DNA from 2 places in the Bacillus sp. VA13 genome. Region 2 is predicted to be linked to the other one. Evidence: predicted binding sites of a transcription regulator. Region 2 holds the regulator's gene; the other holds the start of a gene.
What was found. The regulator LexA, encoded in region 2, represses DNA repair genes until DNA is damaged. The targets are predictions, from matches to a motif close to CGAACATATGTTCG.
Positions count from the first base shown of each region.

Region 1 (7,297 bases), 870 kb from region 2:
CATTTCCTTTTTTCACAAAAATATCTCCCGGCATCTTGCCGACAAAATGCAACACTGCTCCGATGATAAGCAAAACAGCACCAAGAATCATAATGATCTTAGGGAATTCAGTCATATCGGGGAGCCTCCATTTGGAAATGATGATAAACGGCCGGTGTCACGATCCTTCCCCGCGGCGTTCTTTGGATAAATCCGATTTGCAGGAGGTACGGTTCGTACACGTCTTCAATCGTATGCGGTTCTTCGCCGATTGTGGCTGAAATGGTATCAAGACCCACCGGGCCGCCGTTAAATTTTTCGATCATGCCCATCAGCAGCTTGTGATCAATATGATCCAAACCGAGACGGTCAACCTGAAGCCGCTCAAGCGCATCCTGTGAAATCTCTTCCGTAATCCGGCTGTCACCCAGCACCTGGGCGAAGTCACGGACCCTTCTCAGCAAACGGTTCGCTACGCGGGGCGTACCTCTCGATCGCCTCGCGATTTCGAGAGCAGACGGGTTATCAATTTCAACCTCGAATACATCAGCGGTTCTTGTGACAATGTCCGCCAGCTCTTCTTGCGTATAGTACTCAAGGCGAGACATGACGCCGAAACGATCTCTTAACGGCGCCGTCAAAAGCCCTACCCTCGTCGTTGCGCCTACCAGCGTAAAAGGAGGAAGATCGAGCCGGACTGAGCGGGCAGAAGGGCCTTTGCCGATCACAATATCCAGACAAAAGTCTTCCATCGCAGGATACAGCACCTCTTCAATCGATCTATGAAGCCTATGTATTTCATCGATAAATAATACATCTCCCGGCTCCAGCGCCGTTAATATGGCAGCCAAGTCACCAGGTCTTTCAATCGCAGGTCCTGATGTCGTCCGCAATTCCACTCCCATTTCATTGGCAACGATGGAAGCAAGCGTTGTTTTCCCGAGTCCGGGCGGCCCGTACAGAAGAACATGATCAAGTGTCTCCTGTCTCATTTTTGCCGCATCTATAAACACGCGCAAATTTTCTTTCACCTTATGCTGCCCGATATACTGAGCCAAATTTTGCGGCCTCAGGCTTTGCTCTATCACTGATTCATGGTTGTCTGCTTCACTTGAGACGAGCCGTTCATCCATGAACATCACCTTACTTCAATAGTTTTTGTAATGCTTTTTTCACATATTGGTCTGTTGTGAGTCCAGTATCTTCTTTTAAGTGAGGAAGCACCTTTTTGATTTCTTTTTCAGCATATCCGAGAACCCTGAGGGCCTCTAGCGCTTCTTCGAGAGCTGTTTCTGCTGTTTGTTGTTCAAGCCTTTCTTCATGATTAAACAGATTTTCAATCATTTCAGGCACAACATCAGCGAGTTTTCCTTTTAAGTCAAGAATAATCTGGCGAGCAGTTTTCTTTCCTACACCAGGAAACTTGACCAAAAAGGCTTCATCCTCATTTTCAATCGCTTGGATTACCGCTCCCGGATCACCTGAGCCCAAGATGGCGAGTGCGCCTTTTGGACCGATTCCGGTCACGTTTAACAGTTTTGTAAAGAGCGCCTTCTCCTCTCTTGTTGAAAAACCGTAAAGCGAAAAAGCATCCTCTCTGATATGATGGTACGTAAAAATCGTTTCTTGGTTTCTCTCCTTATATATAAATGGATTCGGCGTGAAAATCTGATAGCCAATGCCGCCGTTCTCTATCACAATATATTGGGGAGATACATAATCAATCGTCCCTTTAACAAATTCAATCACGCAAATTCACCTCTTTGACTGTTCTTCATTGTACCATAAAAACAGCCAAAGTCTTATAGAAAAGTTAACATACGTTCGCTTCTCTCTCATTCTTCCACGAAAAAAAAGACATGATTACATGTCTTCAATCAGCGGACGTTACCCGCTGTATGTCTTTATGTGTTCTATGACATCCTCAAACTCCGCTTTTGTCCGAAATGGAATGCCTTTCAGCAGATTTTTTTGCATATGGCTTTCCAGCCTTTCTAAATCAATTTGAAAAAAAGACTGAATCGGTTCGGAAGCTGACTCAGGCCGACCATGAAAAGTGGAGATCACTCCATTATCCGATACACCGATATACCCATTTACCTTACTGAGCGGTGAAATATCGTCCATTTGCTTCCGGAAGAGCACATATCCCTTTTTTTGTTCGACAAGCGTCCAGCCGGCATAGGCTGCCCAAAAATCATCCATAGAAAGCACTTTTTCACGTTTATGCTCAATGCTGACATCTCCGTCCAAATACACTTTCTCAAGCTGCACATGCACTTGCAGCGGTTCATAGTGCTCCACTTCCGCCCCAAGCGCGCGGGGAGGAGCATCTATTAGAAATGCTGCGGCTGAGCAAAGAATGCCCAGCAAAAGATACGCCGTGCTGAATCGTTTCACCCTCTACACCTCTTTGCACACGTTTATGACTAGTTTGACCAAAGAGGCTACTGCTTAACCGTTTTCTCGAAATTTGTTTGCACGTTTTCTCTGACAAGCCGTTCCTCCGTATACACACCGGCGCTTTTCTCAGAAATCGTCAAGAATTGTGTCAGAAAAGCGCTGAAAAAATACAATACCGCAAAGATCCAAATGACCCCGCCTGCGCCGAGCGGTCCAATGAAAAGACTTACGATGCCCGGCGCGATAAACGCACATAAACCAGATCCCAGATTCAACACTGACATGGCAGCGCCTTTATTATCAGGTGCAAGCGTCGGCAAAAGCGCGCTTAATGGAACGTAGCCAGCCAATGCCGCACCGTAACAGCAAGCGATAATCATCAGCACCCAATACTGATGCCCGATCAACTGTGGCGTGTAATAAAGCGCCAGCGTAAAAATACCGCACCCGACACCGCCAAACCACATCACGGTATTCCGCCAGCCAAGTTTATCTCCGACTGCACCGAAAATGATATTAAACACTATATTCACAAAAAATAACGTCCCCCATATTTGCAGCCATTCCGAAACGGAATACCCGTAACGCGCTAAATAAGTAGGGAGAAAGATGGCAAATCCGAATTGTCCTATGGCATTAATCGTCTTGACCACTCCGCCGATGCCGACTTTAGGGTTTTCAAACATAATTGTAAATGCCTTCGACAGTTCTTTCCATTTCGGCTGATCTTGTTTTTGTACCGGTGTAAATTTATCTTTGTTAAAAAATAGGGCGAGGAATCCGCCTGCCGCCACAAACAGTAAAGCGCTCCAAAGCGTATTGATTTCTCCAAAGACCGGAACCGCATAGCTGGAATAGAACGGACCGAGTACGTTAAGGCCGCACGTAAACATAAACCAAAACCAGCCGACGGCTTTTCCGAGAATATGATGAGAGGTGCTGTATGACACCCACACGAGAAAAGAGTATGCAAACAGCGGATATCCTAATCCTCTAAGTGCATAGCTGCCTAAGAGAGCCGGATAATGCATATGAGGAATCGCCCAGCCGATAAAAGCGGCCGAACCGAGGATAAATGCAAGCAAGCCGACAGTCATCGTTTTTCTTGGCCCCCAAGTTTGGACAAACGTGCCTGATAGCCAAGCCGAGATGGTGACAGCAATGCCGTACATGGTAAATAACGTTGCGGATTGCTGCATGCTGAGACCATGATCAACGAGAAAAGGAGACAGCCAGCCTTGTTCGAGCCCGTCTCCAACCATAAAGATGACAACGCCAATATAACCCCAAACCATGTGAGAAGGAATTCCAATTTTATCCAAAACATTTCCTTTAGCATGTGCTGTATTCATTTTCTCCACCGCCTACTTTTTTTCTAAAGTATCAATGGAGGTTCTATACCCAAGCTTGCTGAAATGTAATCCCGTTTGGTCAAAAAGCGACTTTTTCAGTATGCTCAATACTGACAGGCATGCCAAAAGCAAGCGATTGCTGTGCCGCTCTGGCGATCCGTTCCGCCTGAAAACCGTCATTGCCGGTGCAGGCAGTTTCCCGGTTTGTTTTGATCGCTTCTGCAAACCGAAGAATCTCCTCCTCATACGCATCTTTATAACGTTCAAGGAAAAAGAAATGCGGTTTATCCTTCATCACAAAATCAGCAGTTGACACTTCAACCGTCGTCGGCCTGCTGTTGTCCGCCGCTGCAGAGCCTTTCGTCCCGAAAACCTCGACCCGCTGGTCATATCCGTACACAGCTTGGCGGCTGTTGTCAATCACAGCCATGGCACCGTTTTCAAAAGTCAGTGTAATGACAGCCGTATCAATATCGCCCAGCTCTGCAAAAGAGGGATTCACCAGAGCCGCCCCTTTTGCATACACTTCCGTCACTTCGCTTCCCACAATATACCTGGCCATATCAAAATCATGGATCGACATATCCATAAACAAGCCGCCTGAAGTACGGACATAATCTATATTCGGGGGCTCTGGGTCCCGCGACGTAATTTTTAATAAATGGGGCGTACCGATTTCACCATTTTCAACAATTGTTTTGATTTTCTTAAAATGAGGATCAAAACGGCGGTTGAATCCGACTTGGAGTGCAACCCCGTGTTTCCGGACGGCCGCAAGCGCTTCTTTTGTTTCGTCCAGAGAGAAACTGACGGGCTTCTCACAAAAAATATGCTTTTTCGCCTCGGCTGCTTCTCTTATCATCTGTGCATGTACGGCTGTCGGCGAGCAAATAAAAACAGCGTCAATATCCGGGTCATGTAATAACTCACGATAATCAGAGGTTATGTATTCAATCTGATGACTGTCGGCCCAGCTTTTTATACGGCTTACCTGAATATCAGAGACTGCTTTTATTTTCATATGAGGAATCCGGCGTATATTTTGAACATGAAGTTTGCCGATGCGCCCTGCACCGATAATCCCTGTCACAATCTGTTTTGTCATGGCTTGTTCCCCCTTGAACATTTACGAAAGCGCTTTATTTAAAATTAATACTATCCCATTTGTAAGCGCTTTTCAAGAATAGAAATGAGCGCTCTATGTCTCTTTTATCACAATTAATGCTTATAGGTAGCCTTCTTCTTCAAGACCAGATACACTAGAATTAGGCTCTTTTTCCTGAACAGTTTATGATTTTCCTATAAACAACTGCATAAAATAGAGCAAAGAAGGTGAATGAAATGCTGACAAAAGCAGAGGCACTGGCCCATTCAGTCATATACCGCAAGAACAGCAGATTTGATAAAGTCAAAGAAAAACCCGAGGAATTAACACTAATCGGCAAGGGAAGAAGCGCCTATGTGTTTGCCTTAACAGAAGGCGATCGAAAAATGGCGCTGAAAGTATTTTTTCCGGAGTATCAAGCGACAGCCGTCAAAGAAGCCGCGATCTATGAAAAATTAGCCGGGTCCGCATTCTACCCTGACATTTACGAAACTGGTGATTCATTTATTCTCATGGAATATATTAAAGGCGAAACCTTTTATAACTGTCTGAAGAAAGGCATTGTGATTAGTGATGACATGATTCAGCAGGTTGAAGAAGCACTTTCTGACGCCCGGGCAGCTGGCCTGAACCCGTCAGACATTCATTTGCGGAATCTGATTCTGACAGAAACCGGGACAGTGCGGGTGATTGATGTTGCAAGATTCGAACAGACAAAAAAGTGCACCCAGTGGGACGATTTAAAATCAGCTTATCATGCACTCTATAAAAAACCGATATTCCCCAAAAAGATTCCGGGTTTTTGGCTGGAGATCATCGCATTTTTATATAAGAAAAATTGGTTACAAAAGCATTTCGCACAACGGAAAAGAAAATATTCTTAAATCAAAAAGGCAGCCGCACAAGCGGCTGCCTTCGTCCATATATTTTTACTTTCTAAAGGCAGAAATCAGTTTCATTTGTTCAGGCGACAGCTTAATTCGATAGCCTCTCACAGTTAAGTAGACCGCTTCTGAGCCTTTCTCGCTGGAATGACAAGTCGTTTTCTCCATTTCTGTCTCCCCTCACCCTTTATTTGTTTTATTTCATCATACCACCGCTTTATTGAGGGAATTTTAAGGAAATGTAAAGATAGTATGAACCTGATATGTGGTGAAATTTAGAAAAACGCAGCGTAATCAATACGCTGCGTTTTTCTTTTTTCCTTCCTCTTCTTATTGATAATTACCGGTCATATAATGTGACAAATCGATTGTAGAAATAGTTCAATTAGCCCAAAATCCTTTTTATACATGTATTCGAAATGAAGTGAGGAGGAAGCTTAATGGCAGATTTTGTTACTAGTTTAAACGAGGTCTTATGGAGTACCCCTGTCATTTATATTTTATTGGGGATTGGATTAATCTTTTCTATTATGACCCGTTTTTTACAAGTCAGACATTTGAAAGAAATGATTGTTCTGATGTTCAAAGGAAAGAGCTCTGAAGCCGGCGTTTCTTCTTTTCAAGCATTATCGATTGCGCTGTCCGGACGAGTGGGGACAGGAAACATCGCGGGTGTGGCGACAGCAATTGCATTCGGCGGACCCGGTGCGGTGTTCTGGATGTGGGCGATTGCCTTTATCGGTGCGGCGAGCGCCTTTGTTGAGTCAACTCTTGCCCAAATTTACAAAGTGAAACAAGGCGGCCAATATCGAGGGGGTCCGGCTTATTATATTGAAAAAGGCTTAGGCATTAAGTGGTTTGCCGTCTTTTTTGCCGCTGCTGCCCTTATTGCAATGGCCCTTCTGATGCCGGGCGTACAGTCCAACTCCATTGCGGCTGGCGTCAAAAATGCATTCGGCATCTCCCCTGCCATTACAGGCTGTGTTCTCGTTTTATTATTAGGGTTTATCATTTTTGGCGGTGTCAAACGAATTGCCAGTGCCGCGCAAATGATTGTTCCGTTTATGGCCATTGGCTATATCCTGCTGTCTTTGATCATTATTGTCATGAATGTTTCTGAATTGCCTGCTGTGATCTCATTGATTTTCAAAAGCGCTTTTGCTTTAGATTCCGCTTTTGGCGGCCTGATCGGCATGGCGATTTCCTGGGGTGTCAAACGAGGCATTTACTCAAACGAAGCTGGCCAGGGAACCGGCCCGCATCCGGCGGCCGCTGCAGAAGTTTCCCACCCGGTCAAGCAGGGGCTGGTTCAGGCATTTTCTGTTTATATCGACACGTTATTTGTATGTTCCGCTACAGCTTTCATGATCTTGTTTACCGGCATGTACAATACTCAGGCTGCAGATGGTTCCTTTATCGTTCATCAACTTAAAGGCGTAGAGGCGGGGCCCGGTTTCACACAAGCGGCCATTGACAATGTTCTTCCCGGATTCGGTGCAGGCTTTGTTGCCATTGCTTTATTCTTCTTCGCATTTACAACAATTATGGCATATTACTACATCGCAGAAACAAAT
Region 1 is NZ_JBVQPP010000001.1:1,249,561-1,256,857, forward strand. Features, by position in the region: gene AC0C66_RS06520 (DUF2905 domain-containing protein) at 1-115, opposite strand, end outside; gene ruvB (Holliday junction branch migration DNA helicase RuvB) at 108-1,112, opposite strand; gene ruvA (Holliday junction branch migration protein RuvA) at 1,123-1,728, opposite strand; gene bofC (sporulation cell-cell signaling protein BofC) at 1,867-2,379, opposite strand; gene AC0C66_RS06540 (MFS transporter) at 2,427-3,734, opposite strand; gene iolG (inositol 2-dehydrogenase) at 3,814-4,839, opposite strand; gene AC0C66_RS06550 (phosphotransferase) at 5,076-5,723, shown strand; gene AC0C66_RS06555 (hypothetical protein) at 5,769-5,891, opposite strand; gene AC0C66_RS06560 (alanine/glycine:cation symporter family protein) at 6,164-7,297, shown strand, end outside.
Region 1: a site for LexA is predicted at 1,793-1,806, ahead of ruvA (Holliday junction branch migration protein RuvA). Genes of this name have one in related genera too.

Region 2 (7,297 bases):
AGGTTTCTTTTCATTTTGGCGTGCTTTTTCGATAGCCGCTGTTAATTCTTCGATGTTGTTTCCATCCTCAACATAAAGAACTTCCCAATTCATTGCTTCAAAACGCTGTTTCACGTTTTCTGAGAATGAACGGTCGAGATCTCCATCGAGAGAGATGTCATTAGAATCGTATAATACGATCAGACGGCCAAGCTGAAGATGGCCTGCGAGTGAAGCGGCTTCAGAAGAAATGCCTTCCATTAAATCACCATCACCGCAAATACTGTATGTATAATGATCGACTACGTTAAATGAATCGCGGTTGTAAGTTTCTGCTAAATGGCGTTCAGCGATAGCCATTCCGACCGCCATGGCAATTCCTTGGCCGAGTGGACCTGTTGTCGCATCAACACCTGCAGTATGTCCGAATTCAGGATGTCCAGGTGTTTTGCTGCCCCACTGGCGGAATCCCTTAAGATCTTCGATGCTAAGATCAAACCCGCTTAAATGAAGCATGCTGTATAAAAGTGCTGATCCGTGTCCAGCAGATAAAACAAAACGGTCACGGTTAAACCAGCCAGGGTTTGCCGGACTTACGTTCATAAATTTTGTCCACAGCGTGTATGCCATTGGAGCGGCCCCCATTGGCATCCCTGGGTGACCAGAATTTGCTTTTTCAATAGCGTCTATTGACAGTGTGCGAATGGTAGCAACTGATTTCTTTTCAATTGTATCCATAAAAATCCCCTTCCTTATGTGTTGTACCCTTACATCATAAATGTCTGACGACTTTTTCTCAACTGTTTCAGCTTAAATTTGAGAGAAACTTGTTGAATTTTGTCACATAAGAGTTTTGCTTATAGTATATGCAAAAGAGGAATACGATATTTCCGTATTCCTCTTATATTAGTGAAGTTTGTTATTTTGTTGTTCTTTTTTTAGCTTTTCTGGTGTTACATCATTGCCTTCTGGGTCAATGATTTTCACACTTTTTAACGTGTTTTTCATAGAAGAGCGAAAACCTTTCAAGTACTCTTGACGAAGCTTTTGCTGTTCGGCTTTTTCTTCTTCTGTCATAACGCCAGCTTTGGCTTTAGCAGCAAGTTCATTAATTCTGGCAATTTTAGCGTTTGAAATCATGTTAAACTCCTTTATTGCATTTTGTCTATATAGTACTAGATCAAAAAGAGTTTTACAACTGATTCACTCGGCTGTCTCGTCATTCTCTATGTATTCCTGATACCGCCGGTGGACGGTCGCTTTAGACACATCATAGCCAAACCCTCTTAGCGTTGCGGCAATTTCTGCGAACGTCAGTTTATTCGCTCTTAGGCGAACGATCTCTGAGATTGGGACCTCTATTCTTTCCTTTCCGCTGTTTTCATGTTGGTTTTTCAGGTTTTTTTGCGGTTTAAAACCGTTTTTTACTGCACGCTTCATTCCCCGCTTGATTTTCATATTGTGAATTTTCCTCTGGTACTCTTCCACAATGCTGACGATCTCCAGCACCATCGAGTCAGCCTCCGATAACTCCAGTTCACCTCTGTGAGCCGTTGTATAGACTTTCACATCTTCTCTGTAGATACAATGGAGCAGGGCGATTTTTGCATTTCCCCGACCGAGCCTAGTCTCATCCTGAACCAAAATAACATCAATTCCCGAATTCTTGATCTCATCAAGCAGCTCAAATACACCGTCACGATCCATTTCATATCCGCTGGCTTTTTCAGAAATCACTTTGACGACTTCCATGCCGTTCTCGGCTGCAATGGCCGTTAGCTCCTCCACCTGCCGCTTTAATGAAGTTTCCTGCTGTTCTTTATTTGTGCTTACGCGGGCATATATGAGTGCTTTCATTTTTTCTATCTTTCCTCTCTATCTTACAGTTGCCAATTTATATGCATCCTGATGCTTCTTTTTCAATGGAATCACCAACTCATCTCCCGGCTGGATATCAGACGTCTGAAGATGATTTTTATCAGCTACCCATTCAATAAAATCGTTTTTGTTTATCTTTTTTGTATCTGCTACCTGATCAGCAATTGACCAAAGTGTGTCGCCTTGCTGGACTTCTATTTTAGCATACTGATTAAGTTCCTGACCGCTGCTTGTATATGACAGCAAAAGGATAACCGCGCTCAAAATCACTGTGAATAGACCGACAAAAATAATAGATTCTTTACTCATGATCATAACCTCCAACAGGAATGTTCGTTCGCTTTTTTATAATTTCAGTATATACGAACAAACGTTTCTGTCAATTGTTTTTTCGAACCTATGTTTGTACTGTAAGGAAAATCATGCTATAATCTTCTTAAAATCGACGTTTTGAGGTGCGAAAAATGACGAAGCTATCAAAAAGGCAACTTGATATCCTCCGTTTTATTAAAGCAGAGGTTAAATCAAAAGGATATCCGCCTTCCGTGAGAGAAATCGGAGAGGCTGTTGGGCTTGCGTCCAGCTCAACTGTCCACGGCCATTTGGCCCGTTTGGAAACAAAAGGGCTGATCAGACGGGATCCGACAAAACCTAGAGCAATAGAAATACTTGATGAAGAAGTAGACATTCCGCAAAGTCAGGTCGTTAATGTACCGGTCATCGGGAAAGTCACGGCGGGATCTCCTATTACAGCAGTAGAAAATATTGAAGAATATTTTCCGCTTCCTGACCGTATGGTTCCTCCGGACGAGCATGTGTTTATGCTGGAGATTATGGGAGACAGTATGATTGATGCTGGTATTCTCGATAAGGATTATGTCATCGTTAAACAGCAAAATACAGCGAACAACGGGGAAATTGTAGTTGCGATGACAGAAGATGATGAAGCTACGGTAAAACGTTTCTATAAAGAGGATACTCACATTCGCTTACAGCCTGAAAACCCAACGATGGAACCTATCATCTTGCAGAATGTCAGCATTCTAGGGAAAGTGATTGGCGTGTTCAGAACCGTCCATTAACCTATTGATCTATCAAATGCATGAAATAACCCCCTCTTCCTTTATGGAGAGGGGGTTTATTGTACAAAAAAGCAGGCTCGCCCTGACTTATGGGTGCGAGCCTGAATAGGAGGAAAAAGAACATCATGTTTACACCATAATTATCCACCAAACAATTGTTGAAGTCAAGAAATTTTCTTTCCTTCAGGAAACTTTTATCTGAATATTGTCCGTTTAAAATATTAGACGTTATGTCCTTAAAAATGTTTCATTTTCTTAGGTCGTGGAATGACGTGGTTTCATGTTTATGTAAGGAGCGCGGCAGTAATTGAATTTTAATGAAAATTTAGTACATAGTGTAGTTGGTTCAACATTTTCTAAAAAACAGCTCACTTCTCTTGATCAACGTGAGCTTCAATCAAAATGAAAATATTGTATACCACAACTGCCCTTTACCCGAACACTCGTGCAGTTTTCTGAGTGTTCTTCTGCTAATATACGGTATCGGTGAAACGGATCGATAGAAACCTTATCCTGAGCACTAAAATCAAACCAGCTGCCGCTGAATTGCTTCGTGCTCAGTGTGGTATATTCTCCCGTAAGCCCCATTCGCTGAAGTTTAATCTCAACTGAACAAGTATTGGCTCCCAAGATCGTAAACTGATAGCCTAAAATATAGTCGATCGCCGGGACATCACTGATATTTTCCAGAACAAACGATTTTGTGCTGTCATTTAAAATAAAGTCTGTTTTGTGATCAAAATCTAAAGCTGACACATGGGTACTGCCAATGCCAAAAAAACACATCAAAACTGCTGTTAAGCCTAAGATACTTATTTTCAATTACACCCCTCCTTTACCACATTTTAACCCTACATGAGATTTATGTATATGTTCTGTGTAATATCAAGAGGTCGTTTCAATCATAAAAATCCATATGCGTTTTTTCCTGTTTATAATAACGAAGCCTGTCTTGAAGGGTTCCGGTATGAAATTCAAACTTGTGGCCGTCAGGGTCGGTAAAATAAATTGATTTTCGATCGCGTTCATCTCGTTCTCTGCCAGGCAGGATATTGACATGAAGCCTTTTTAATTTTGCTGACATTTCCTCAAACTCTTGATCTTCAATAGTAAATGCAATATGGGTATAAGACTCCTTAATGTCATTTCTCGGAATGTCAGGTTCTTCATTAAGCGCAAGCCAAATGCCATTTAAATCAAAATATGCTGTTGTTTTTCCCTTTACCAGAAGCTTGGCATCAAACACTTTTTGATAAAAATCAATCGATGTATACAGATGAGAAACTGAAAATAATAAGTGATTGATTCCTTTTACCTTCACAAATCATTCCCCCTTGAAAGCTGATCATCCATATGTACGACTTTTTTCCAAAAAAGTTTCATGCAGTCAGCAAAAAATACCAGTGTAAACAAAATCGGATTGTTTAAAATAATGATTGTCGAATTGAATTACTTATGTTTTTATAATTTGTTTACAGCCAAGGGTTTTCTTCAAAAATAACAATTTAGGTGGTCAAATGAAACATATCATTGCTCTTGCTTCAAAGGTTGCTTTCACTCTCGCCCTTTTATATGTGATTTTGGACAGAGTCTATCACGCGCCCTTTTTAAGTGTAATGTTTATTGCACTTTTCCTAGGTTTTGTTTCCTATCTATCCGGTGACATGCTCGTCCTTCCGCGAACAAACAATATTACAGCTTCATTGGCTGACTTTGGACTTTCATTCGTTATTCTTTGGGTCTTTGTTTTAACCCAAACAAGAAATGATTTCCCACCGTTTGCAGCTGCTCTACTTTCCGCCCTCTGTCTTACTGTTTTTGAATACTTTTTTCATCGGTATTTGCTAAAAAATGTGCTGGATGAAACCTTCCGAAATGAACTGTCAGCCAGGGATAACACACTGCAGTATCAAACAGAAGCCGCAGACGAGCTGTTTCCTGACGTTACGAATGAGAAGCATGAGGAATAGGAGGCTTAGCGCCTCCTATTTTTCAGTAGCTATTATTGATAAAACGGGACATCACTTCTGTGAAATCATAAAACCTCTCATTTTGAGTAACAGATCTGCTTTTTAAAGAAAAAACGCCGAACAAAGATCTTCTAAAACCTGTGCTCATTTCTAACTGGATACTCAAACCTGTTTTTGATTTATTTGCAATGTTATTCGGACTTACACCTGCATGCGGATGGTCCATACCGAGCAATACAGCAGGAAAACCGGCATTTTGCAGTTTTTCAACTAAATCTGACGCTCTTACACGATCTGTACCGCCGACTTCGATCTGCTGATCTTCTTCTGCATATCCGTGCAATGAAATGACATATTCATGACTTCCCGTCATTTTCAGAGCCCGAGGCTCATCAAAATGCGTGCTCGTAATATGCAGCACTGAGTTTCCTGACGATTTTAAGCCTTCAAATAAATACATCGAGTACTCTTTGCTGAGCTCTCTCGCTATTTCACTTGTCCCGCCTTCAATACCTCCTCCGTGAATGGCTAAAACAAGAACAGGACTGCCGGTTTCTTTCGTAACAATGCCGTAATCAGAAGGATCTTCATTGTTTTTTAATTCCTCAAAATTCTGATATACATCTTCAGCATATATTGAAGAAATCGGAGTAAATACCATAAAAATAAACAATAATTTTACAATTTTAAGAGTTGATGGAAAACGTTTGGCTATGTTACAATCAACATGCTTCAAGGAATGGAGCAAACGGCGGAGCAGGGATACTTTGGCCGGTTTCATCTACTCCGCCTCTAAGTCCAAATCAACAGGATGTCGGTTTCTTTGAGGCTTTAGCACGAATTTCTCGTCCTCCTTGTTAAATTTTTGTTAAATTCACAATATTATATACCATTGGCCCGGGCGCTGTTCTTCCCATTTCTGAATTTATGAAAAGTAAGTTGGCACCAACTACCTTTTTCCCAAATCGCATATCAAACAGAAAAAAAACGCACCTGCCCTTTGGCCTGTGCATTTTTATTTTCTTTTCATTCTTCGTTTATTTTCTTTATTCAGTTTCATGATGTTTTTTTCAATTTTTCTTATTTTTCGCCTTTGCGGGATTGTTTTCACTTCAAAATAAACAGCGATAAACCCGCTTAATGTCACTGCTGCAATGTAAAGGACACGCTGTTTGATCATCCGGTCAGCGTGGCCATGATCATCCGCTTCTTTTTCCAGTCTTTCGGTTACGTCTTTATTAAACAGCTGATCGACATACACTTGTTTCATTCCCACTGTAAATCCCGCAGCCAGCCAAAGAATCAGAAAACAACTGATATAAAACATCATTAATCCTTCCTTTCCCGTCTAGATGCGGCGCAGAATTGGAATGTAGCAGATCTAATCATTAAACAGCTGGCCGATGAATCCTCTTCTATGTATTAGGTTCTTTCATTTGGACGGACAATATGTAATGATGTAATGTACAGTTAGAAATTTTATTCCAAACAGCCACATGTGATGAACAGCAGTTAACTTGTTGTCATGTATAGCTTCTATCAGAAAGGTTTCAGATAAAGGCAGCGGACAAGTTCCCGCTCTTGTTTGCAGATAAATCCCCTCATCCCCGGCTCCGCTTTTTCTCCGCCGGCTTGTCAAAACCAGCTTCTCACGATGATGATAAGGCTTTAAAATGCCTGTCATACTGCTGAATGGAAGCGGTAGAGAAATGTTCATATACCCTTCTCCATTCGAACGATATACTGAATATAGAGCGGTAAAAATGGTTTCGTTTTTTTCATTTGTTCTGATCCAGGCACGCACTTTTTTTCTTCCGTCTTTTTTCGAATGAACACCCTTTATCGTGCTGTACATCCTATACCAGTCAGGGTTCGTCGACAAATGGATTTGGCCGGTTCTTCTGCTGAACCTTTCGTAAACCATTGCAAGCGGCCGAAACCACGTGCTCCACGTCACTTTTGCTTTTACATCATAATCAATGGTTTGTTCATAAAACGAAAGAATGAACGGCGCCAGTTTTTCAGGTGAAAAATCTTTTGATCGAAGGCTTCCCATATCATCCACGAGCCCTCTGTACTGAACGTTATTTTCAGCTTGAATGTTAGCTAAAAAGTCTTTTCCAATCCTTCTTTTTCCGTAGATACGGCTGAATGTCTTTACGCTGTCTGCATCAAAAGGTTTCGGATCTTCTATTCTCCATCCTATGAGAGCGGGCAATATAACAAAAAACGCGTTAACAAAACCGTGAATCCAAATCATCTGATTAATGGTCAGTGTAACGTCTTGCCGAAATACACCAAATGAATAAATCATCGAGAAAGAGATCGTTATCATTAGAACGGCAGAAGAGAACCGAACAAGAAATTTCCCCGTCTTGCTGCGAAAAG
Region 2 is NZ_JBVQPP010000001.1:378,143-385,439, reverse strand. Features, by position in the region: gene tkt (transketolase) at 1-717, opposite strand, end outside; gene AC0C66_RS01655 (DUF896 domain-containing protein) at 886-1,119, opposite strand; gene AC0C66_RS01650 (YneB family resolvase-like protein) at 1,183-1,836, opposite strand; gene yneA (cell division suppressor protein YneA) at 1,855-2,172, opposite strand; gene lexA (transcriptional repressor LexA) at 2,322-2,939, shown strand; gene AC0C66_RS01635 (hypothetical protein) at 3,333-3,761, opposite strand; gene fosM (FosM family fosfomycin resistance protein) at 3,838-4,260, opposite strand; gene AC0C66_RS01625 (YndM family protein) at 4,457-4,909, shown strand; gene AC0C66_RS01620 (poly-gamma-glutamate hydrolase family protein) at 4,932-5,690, opposite strand; gene AC0C66_RS01615 (hypothetical protein) at 5,925-6,239, opposite strand; partial or broken gene AC0C66_RS01610 (YndJ family protein) at 6,332-7,297, opposite strand, start outside.